One region of the Bradyrhizobium sp. GW821-FHT13H06 genome, then DNA from elsewhere that is predicted to be linked to it. Evidence: predicted binding sites of a transcription regulator. Region 1 holds the regulator's gene; the other holds the start of a gene.
The links. The regulator LexA, encoded in region 1, represses DNA repair genes until DNA is damaged. The targets are predictions, from matches to a motif close to TGTTCNNNNTGTGTTCNG.
Positions count from the first base shown of each region.

Region 2: a site for LexA is predicted at 2,470-2,487, ahead of AC1RQP_RS22585 (DUF3072 domain-containing protein). Genes of this name have one in related genera too.

Region 1 covers NZ_JBXAPN010000001.1:199,065-203,826, reverse strand. Annotated here, with positions in the region: gene AC1RQP_RS01010 (molybdopterin molybdotransferase MoeA) at 1-886, shown strand, start outside; gene lexA (transcriptional repressor LexA) at 1,063-1,764, shown strand; gene AC1RQP_RS01000 (hypothetical protein) at 2,250-2,684, shown strand; partial or broken gene AC1RQP_RS00995 (ComEC/Rec2 family competence protein) at 2,808-4,184, opposite strand; gene AC1RQP_RS00990 (hypothetical protein) at 4,360-4,557, shown strand.
Region 2 covers NZ_JBXAPN010000005.1:219,539-224,300, forward strand. Annotated here, with positions in the region: gene AC1RQP_RS22560 (HWE histidine kinase domain-containing protein) at 1-1,120, shown strand, start outside; gene AC1RQP_RS22565 (hypothetical protein) at 1,117-1,338, opposite strand; gene AC1RQP_RS22570 (hypothetical protein) at 1,479-1,736, shown strand; gene AC1RQP_RS22575 (hypothetical protein) at 1,831-2,073, shown strand; gene AC1RQP_RS22580 (hypothetical protein) at 2,190-2,408, opposite strand; gene AC1RQP_RS22585 (DUF3072 domain-containing protein) at 2,524-2,718, shown strand; gene AC1RQP_RS22590 (DUF6496 domain-containing protein) at 2,803-3,096, shown strand; gene AC1RQP_RS22595 (hypothetical protein) at 3,109-3,471, opposite strand; gene AC1RQP_RS22600 (Do family serine endopeptidase) at 3,741-4,762, opposite strand, start outside.

The DNA of each region.
Region 1 (4,762 bases):
CCAGGAAGACACTGTCGCGGAAGGCAAGCTCGTCACGATCAAGGAAGCCGCGATTTCCGGGCGGCACATCCGTTCCGCCGGCGTCGACTTCCGCGAGGGAGACGTGCTGCTCCGCAAGGGAAGCCGTCTCACGGAGCGCGATCTCGCGCTGGCCGCCGGAATGAATCACCCGCATCTCGCCGTCTGCCGCCGTCCGAGGGTCGCGATTCTCGCCACCGGCGACGAGCTGGTGATGCCCGGCACCACGCCCGGTCACGGCCAGATCGTCTATTCCAATGGCTATGCCCTGCACGCGCTCGCCCGCAGCGCGGGCGCCGAGACCATCGACCTCGGCATTGCCGCCGATACGCTGGAGGCCACTTCCGCCGGCATCCGTCGCGCCCGGGAGAGCGGCGCCGACATCCTGATCACGACCGGCGGTGCCTCGGTCGGCGACCACGATCTGGTCCAGCAGGCGCTCAAGGACGAAGGCATCTCGATGGCGTTCTGGAAGATCGCGATTCGGCCCGGCAAGCCGATGATGCACGGACGGCTCGGCGCAATGCGCGTGATCGGCCTGCCCGGCAATCCCGTGTCGTCCTACGTGTGCGCCTTCCTGTTCATGGTGCCGTTGATTCGCGCCCTGTCGGGCCGTTCAATGATTCATCATCGCCGCGAGCGCGCCGTGCTGGGCCGCGATCTCGGTGCCAATGACCAACGCGAGGATTATCTGCGTGCGCGCCTGGAACAGCGTGACGACGGCACGCTCGTCGCCCTTCCCGTCAGCCATCAGGACTCCTCTCTGCTTGCGAATCTCGCTGCGGCGCAGGTACTTCTCGTGCGCGCACCGTTCGCGCCGAGGGCCGAGGCCGGCACGCCTTGCGAGGTGCTGCGCCTGCCGGTGTGAGCTGCACGGCCACACGCATGGCGCGAGCTTCGCTCTGTTCACCGTAAATTAAGCAGTTGCGGAACACATATCGAACATATAGTGTCCGTTCATGATTTGTTTCGAACGTGTAGCAGCTTATCGCTGACTTCCTCGTCTCGGAATTGAACGACATCAACCGGGGGACTTTGGTCGAGATGTTGACGCGCAAACAATACGAGCTTCTGCGATTCATCAGCGAACGTCTGAAGGAAAGCGGCGTGCCGCCGTCCTTCGACGAGATGAAGGATGCGCTCGACCTGCGCTCGAAGTCAGGCATCCATCGCCTGATCACTGCGCTTGAGGAGCGCGGCTTCATCCGCCGCCTGCCCAACCGCGCCCGCGCCATCGAGGTGATCAAGCTGCCCGAGTTGCAGGCCGCCGCCGGCAGTCGCCGCGGCTTCACGCCGAGCGTCATCGAGGGCAATCTCGGCAAGGTCCGCACGACCTCCAGCCCGCCTGTGGACGAGGGCGAGCGTCCCGTCGCGGTGCCCGTGATGGGCCGCATCGCGGCCGGCACGCCGATCGAGGCGCTGCAGACCCGCAGCCACACCATCAGCGTGCCGCCTGACATGCTCGGCTCGGGCGAGCACTACGCGCTCGAAGTGCGCGGCGATTCGATGGTCGAGGCCGGCATCCTCGACGGCGACATGGCGCTGATCCAGCGCAACGAGAGCGCCGATACCGGCGACATCGTGGTGGCGCTGATCGACGACGAGGAAGCCACGCTCAAGCGCTTCCGCCGCCGCGGGGCCTCTATCGCGCTCGAGCCCGCCAATGCCGCCTATGAAGTCCGCATTCTTCCGCCGAACCGCGTGAAGATTCAGGGCAAGCTGATCGGGCTTTACCGCAAGTACTGAGCGGTCGTTCGATATCTATTGGAGCGGATCACTGTCCGCTCCGGCTGGATGGTTTTTCCGGTTCTGCTCAGATTGTCCGGCCCCCTCTTTCGGCGCCATCCTCGACACGCCGCACGACGCAGCATCGCTTCGCGGGCCTGAGAGTTCGAGGACACGTGATGCGCCAGACTTTCCATGGACGATGTTGCGGCGCCGATCGCAGCATCAGCGACGTAAGCCGTTGCCATACAATCGCACCGCCATTCGGCAAGCGAGCTGGCAATGCTCTGGCTGGTCGGCGCCGCGAGGCGCCGACACGCGCCTTCCGAATACACAGGCGTCGGCTTTGTTCCTATCGAATCCGGGAAAGATAATGTGATCGCGGCTTGCGGCGTCCAGCCGCAGATTTGCCTACAACGAAGCAGAGCGTTGCGTGCTTCCACCCTGATAGAGGCCTGCGCCTCAAAAAGAGGTGCGGGTTGCTATCTTCGCATGAGGAGCACCCGATGTGTGACTACAGCCTGCATGCTGTCGCGACGCGCCCCGCCGAAGTCGGCGAGACGATCGTCACGACGACCTTCCGCGGCACCTCGACGCGCGGCTTCGCCTCCGAAGCCGATCTCTCCGTCGCGGTCTGCTTGCTGCCGGGAACGGAGCTCGCCTTCGCGGACAACGTCCGTTACGACAATCGCTGGATCTGGACGCGCACCGTGAACTCCCGCGTCGGCAAGTTCGGCAAGATCGACCCGCACATTCCCGATCGCCATCATGACGCGATCGAATTCCCCGACGGCAAATACGTGCTGGTGACACAGCTCGTCGAAGGCCAGCGCGCGACCGTGCTGCAACTGCCGGTGACCCAGCCGGTTGGCGAACGCGAGCACAAGCCGCAGATCGTCGCCGACACGCGGTCCACGATCACGCGCCTGCCGATCGGCTGACGTCGTCGCCCCCGGCCGATGGTCGTGGGCCAGGAATGAAATGCCATCGCCGGCCGAGGCCGGCGAGATGGTATGGTTTGCGTCCTGCTGCGAGATCCCGACCGACCTCTCCCGCATCGCTCCTCAATCGTCCGCCTGCAAGTCCGTCTCCGATGGCGTTGCGTCCCGGTTGCGGGGCACGGCCGTCTTCGGCGCAAGGCTGCCGTCGAAATCCCCCTCGCCGGCGCCGGCCGGCAGCCAGGGGCGGCTCGTGCCTCTCGCCCTCACCGCCCGAACCGAGAAGCCGTCACCGCTCTGCGTCAGAGCCAGCGCGCCCTGACTGGCGAGCCGCGGCCTGTCGACCACCATCGCCGCGCAATCGGGCGGCGTGGGCCGCGCCGTCACCACCAGCGCGGCGCGGCTGCAATCATCAGCCAGAGCGTCGATGCGCAACGCCAACGCGACAAGCCGTCCGTCCGCGAGCGGCGTCACGCAGCCGGACTCGTCACACGACACACCGTCGGCCAGCGAGGCGCTGCCGGCATCGCGCGGATCGGCATCGGCAGCCAACCACTCCCTCAGCAGGAAGCCATCCTTGCCGGCGCGGATCACATGCAGCCGCCCGTCCCGGCCCCGCACGGCGACGCTCGCGCCATCCCCGGCAATCAGGATATCGGGCTGCCGCACCGACATCGCCCAGAGGATCGCGGCAAGCAGCACCAGGGCACCGGACCAGCGCAGGGGCGTGCGCAACAGCCCCATCACGATGATCCCGAGGCTCGCCGCGATCAGCGGCGCGATCCCGAACGCGGGAATGCGGCCGACTGCACCGGGCAGAGCCGCCACCCAGCGCGAGACCGCGACCATCCACTCGATGCCGATCCCCATCAGCCACCAGAACGCGCCGTCGAGCCCGAAAGGCGCTGCGAGCAATCCCAGCAGCCCCGCCGGCATCACCAGCGCCGAGACCACCGGCATCGCGCCGAGATTGGCGAGCACGCCGTATGGCGTCACGCGGTGGAAGTGGAAGGCGGCATAGGGCGTGGTCGCAAGCCCGGCGATCAACGAGGCCAGGAACAGCATCGCGATCTCGCGGCCGCCCCACAGTGCGATCCGCGCCGTTGCGGAATGATCGGGCGATGCTAGCAGGTTCGGCATGCCGATCTGCACCAGCGCCACCAGCCCGAGCGTTGCCGCAAACGACATTTGAAAACTCGGATGAACCAGCGCCTCGGGCGCGACGGCCAGCACGATCAGCGCGGCCACCGCCAGCGTCCGGAACGTGATGGCGCGGCGATCGACCATCACGGCGATCAAAACCACCGCCGTCATGAAGAACGATCTCTGCGTCGCGACCTCGGCGCCGGACAGCAGCAGATAGAACGCAGCCGCCACCATCGCCGCGGCCGCCGACCATTTCTTGATGGCGAAGCCGGCCGCCAGCCCCGGAATCAGCGCCAGCAGCGCGCGCACCGCGAAGAACACGACGCCGGCGACGACCGCCATGTGATAGCCGGAGATCGGTCAAGAGAAGATTTTTTGTAAGCGTTACAGAGCTTTACTACGCCTGTGCTTCCCACGATTCCGACAGGGGAAGCAGGCGGGAAGCGGCTTCGGACGCAAAGGCGCCAGCTTGCCCGCACCGCTCTGCTGCGCTTCAATTGGCTGCGATTACTTTTTTGGGGGGCGAGGCGTGATGACCATTCCGCAATCCATCTTGGCCGGCGCCGCTGTGATCGGCGCATGCATTGTCGCGGCTCAGCTTGTAGCCCCTTACCAGATGGCGAGCGGACCGGCGCTGATCTGGCGCGTCAATCGCGTCACTGGCGAAGTGCGGGAATGCCTGCGGGGCATGGATTCGCGCCAGGATCAGATCGTGACAGACTGCAAATAGAGGCCGGCGTGACCCAGGACAGACGTCGAGCTCGTCAATGTATGCTGATGCTGCCCCATGGCGTCGATGAGACCGCCAAATCTTCACGTCAAGGCTCAGTGGATTCGGAAGCGTCCATCCGGTGAAGCCCGGTGTTGAGGTCGCCACTTCGTGATGCCGTACATAATCCGATTGAGGCACAATCGTCGTGCTCGGTGCTTCATCG
Region 2 (4,762 bases), on a different contig from region 1:
TGCCGAACTCTACCGCAAGACGCGCGAGCTCGAACGGCTGAACCACGAGCTCGAGGACCGCGTCCGCGCACGCACTGCGGAACTGGAGAGCTCCACCGCGAAGCTGCGCGAGAGCGAGCAGCGGCGCAGCATGGCGATCGCTGCCGGCAAGATGGGATCCTGGGACTGGGACTGGATCAGCGGCGATTGGATGTGGGACGAGGGGCAATACCGCATCTTCGGCGTCGGCCCCGAGAGCTTCGAGGTCAATCCGGCCAACGTCCAGGCGCTGTTGCATCCCGATGACGTCGATCAGTTGCGCAAGGCGATCGCCGAATTCAACAAGGGCACGCGCGCCTATGAAACTGAGTTCCGCATCGTGCGGCCCGACGGCGAGGTACGCTGGTGCGTCGGCACGGCGGCGGCGACGGTCGACGAGAGCGGGCGCGTGGTGCGCGTCAGCGGCGTCACCGTCGATATTACCGAGCGCAAGCGCGCCGAGGAACGGCAGAATCTCCTGGCGCGGGAAGTCGATCATCGCGCCAAGAACGCGCTGGCGCTGGCGCAGTCGATCGTGCGCCTCACCCGGGCGGACGAGGTCAAGGACTATGTCAACGCCGTCGAGGGACGCATCAATGCACTGGCGCGCGTGCACACCATCCTGTCGCTGTCGAGCTGGGAGGGCGCCGAGCTCTCGAGGCTGATCGACGAGGAGCTTGCGCCCTATTCGCTCGGCGACCAGATCAGATTGGCCGGTCCCGAAGTTCAGTTGCTGCCGGCGACGGCCCAGACGCTGGCGCTCGCGCTCCACGAGCTCTTCACCAACTCGGCCAAGTATGGCGCACTCTCGACTCGATCGGGGCGGCTTGCAATCGATTGGCAGGTCGAGGACGAGCTGCTCACGCTGAGCTGGGAGGAATCCGGCGGTCCGCTGGTCATGGCACCGAAATCTCGCGGCTTCGGAACGCGAAGCCTGCTTGCGAGCGTCGAGTCCCAGCTTGGCGGACAGGCGCAGTTCGATTGGCGCGCCGAAGGTCTGTTGTGCCGCCTGGAGGTGCCGCTGACGCGCAGGACGGCCACCGCCGGACCCGGCAAGTTCGACACCGGCGGCTCCGCAGAATTGCAGCGCGCATCCGGTTAACCGGACACTGCGCTCGTCATGCGCTGGGCCATCCGCGGTTCGCGCGGAACCCGCCCTTCCAGCCAGGCTTCCGTCCGGGCGAGATCGCGCAGGGCCCTGGCGTAGCGGCGCGCCGCGCTTCGCTCTGCTCCGCGCGGGAGCCTGCGGGCCTTGCGCAGGATGTCCGCAGCCGCGTTGCGATAGGCCAGCGAGCGGTAAAGAAAGACGACCTTACCCATATCCATGTTCCCGTTTTGATGGCACTCATCCTCGCAAGCCCGGCATGAACGTCGGATGAAGCGGGCGATGACAATTATTTCAACCGAATGGAACCGGACAAGCACGCGGGTGTTTGCATGCCAATTCGGGATGCACTCCCATGCGCACGAAGAAGTCGTCTGAGCTGATCTCTGCCAGCGGACTTATCAAGCTGATGACGCATGCAATGATGGGCGCGGCCCTCGGCCTCACCTTCAGCCTCATGCTCGTCCTGTCCAATCCAGCCGTGGCCAACCTGCTCAATAACGGCGGAAGCCAGGCCATTCTGGTCTTCACTCTCACCTTGGTGACGACGTTCGCGATCGGTGCGACGCTCACCGGCGTCGTGTTCATCATTGAGGAGGACAAGCAATCTTGAAGCGCGCGTGACCCGCGGGAGATGCTTTGTCGGGAACTCCTGCGGCGAAGAGCGGTTGGCTGCCTGCGTCAAATTAACTCAGGGAGTTTCCCGCATGAAGACGACCAAGCTCGCTCTCGCCGTAATGTTGGCAACCGGCCTTGCCGCCGCGCCGTTCGCCGTGCAGGCCAAGTCACACAAGGCCAAGCATGGATCCTCGATGTCATCGTCGCAGACCACCGGCGCCAACACCAAGTCTTCCAAGGGCGCTGATCCTTCCGGCCAAGGCGGCTCCGGCCCCGGCTCCGATCAGGGCGGTACCATGACGAACAAAGGCGGCATGACCAACACCAAATAGGCCACTCCCTGGAAATCCATCGAGGGCCCCGCCCGTTGCGGGGCCCTTTCTCTTGGGACTCGGGCGCAGTTTCAAATCCGGTGCGCGTCCAGCTCCTCCTCCGCCGCGCTCCCTGATCAGCGGGGCCCGCTCGCGCGCACGGGATTGCCCGTCTTCGCGGGACGAAGGCGCACCCGGTCGCGGACGTCAGGCAGAACGTCGCTGCCGCCAGCTGCCTTCCATTCGCCGATCAGGAGGTTGATTCTCCGGCGCAGATCCATCTGCGCCAGGGCCCTTTCCGTGCAGTCGCAGCCGCGCTCGACGAGATCGCGCACCGACGCCTCGACGTCGGCCATTTCGAGCCTCAAGACTCTGATTTTACGTCGAATTTCATTAATTCTGTTGTCCATGGCTTGTTAGAACAAAATAAGAACATATAGTCAAGTCACGATTTCAGAACGGAGAACGCAGATGCAGGTTCAAGGTAAATACGACGCCAGGGTTTTTCTCGGCGAGCAGATGACGCGGGCGCAGGGTCTCAGGCTGAAGCGGCTGAGCGATGAGGCCTATCAACCCGCCCAATTTGCACGGGACCTGTCCTTCGGTGAGGCTGCACGGCGCATCCAGGCGCTGGAGGCGGAGATCGAACTGGCGAACTCCTTCTAGCTGCGCCGCGCACCTGCACGTTGTGTACGCGCTGCCGGAACCATGGCGGAGCCGAACGGTTCTCCTCGCCAAGGGAGAGCATGGATGGCACGCAAGGCAAAGAAACGTCGCTACTCACGCAGCTCCGGCAGCGATGTCGAAAGCGAGATGCGGCGCTACAAAAAGGGTACCGCGAAGAGCGGGCGCGGGGGACGCGGCGGCCGCGTGAAGAGCCGCAAGCAGGCAATCGCGATCGGACTGTCGAAGGCGCGCAAGAAGGGCAAGAAGGTCCCGAAGAAGGCATCGAAGCGGAAGAGTGCCAAGAAGACGTCGAGAAAATCGTCTAAGTCAAGCAAGTCGTCAAAGAAGTCGTCGAAGCGCAAATCCAGCAAACGCTGACGCTGACCTCTCTCAGATCATGCTGCCCGGCATGAAGCAGCGGATCGAAATCCCGAACGCCGTCTTCACCGGCCACACCATGGTGCGGCCGGCCCGGTTTGGCTCGGTGATGACGGCTTCGTCCGGCACATCTATCCACTGCCCATCCAGACGCACGCGGTAACGCCCGTTGTGCGACTCCCAGTCGGGATCGGCGACGGCAAATCCATCCGCATCCGAGCAGCACGGGCCGAGCTGGCTGCGCAGACTGTCGAACCATGGTTTCAGGGGGGAGTTCGCGTAGCGGCCGTCGTCACGCCCGAGCGCGTTTCCGCCCCAGAGCACAAATGACGCTACGAGCAGTGTACTCCTCCGCGAGAGCTTCAATCGAACCATGTCGGCACCGATCAAATGCGAACCGCCGGCAAGTTCCACAAAGCAGCGGCAGGCTCGAAGTTCCACGACTGCAACCCACCTTTGCGACTCCCTTGCCGCAGCGGTGCTGGAACTGTGATGAGCGAACACGGCTTTTTCGGACGAACTGCGTCACCATTCCTGTGGTTAACGAGAATGTTATCAACAACCCAACGGGAATTTCGAGGCTGAACGGGAAAGGCGGCCCGAGGGCCGCCTTTTTTGATCTGCGTCGCTCGATGCGCGCGTCTCTACGCGAGCGGAACTGCGACGAATCTCGTCGCCTCCGCGCTTCTGACCTGCAACAGCACGCTGCGCTTGCCCGACGATTTGGCCTGCGCCAGTTCCGAACGGACGTCGCCGACATTGGCAACGGCCTTGCCGCCGACATTGAGGATGACGTCGCCGGTCTGAATGCCGCGCTGTGCCGCCGGCCCTTGCGGATCGACCTCGGTGACGACGACGCCCTTCTGGCCCGCACCCTGGACGTCACCTGCCGGCGCCAAGCTGAGGCCGAGGCGCGGCGTGCCGGCATTCGGCTGCCCTCTGCCCTCGTCGGCATTGCCATTTCCTTTGGCTTGCCGCTCGTTCGGCAGCTCGCCGAGCGCCAGGGTCACCGTTTTGCTGTCGCCCTTGCGGAAGACGTCGAGCTTCACGGACGTGCCCGGCGCCAAGGTGGCGATGGTGCGGGCGAGGTCGCGGGAGTCCTTGATCGTGGTGCCGTTGACGGCGGTGATGACGTCCCCCGCCTCGATGCCGGCCTTCGCCGCCGGGCTGCCATCCTGCGGATTGTCGACGATCGCCCCGCGCGCCTCCTTGAGGCCGAGGCTGTCGGCAATATCCGATGTCACGGGCTGCACCTGCACGCCGAGCCAGCCTCGGGTGACCACACCCTTGTCCTTCAATTGCGCGACGACGAGCTTGGCGGTCGAGGCCGGAATGTCGAAGCCGATGCCGACCGAGCCGCCCGAGGGCGAGAAGATCGCAGTGTTCACGCCGATCACGTTGCCGTTCATGTCGAAGGCCGGGCCGCCGGAATTGCCCTTGTTGATGGGCGCATCGATCTGGATGAAATCGTCATAGGGACCATTGCCGATATCCCGGCCGCTGGCCGAGACGATGCCGGCCGTCACAGTGCCGCCAAGACCGAAGGGATTGCCGACCGCGACCACCCAGTCGCCGATGCGCGGCTTCTGGTCGGAGAATTTGACGAACGGAAAGTCCTTCTTGCCATCGACCTTGATCAGCGCGAGATCGGTCTTCGGATCGGTGC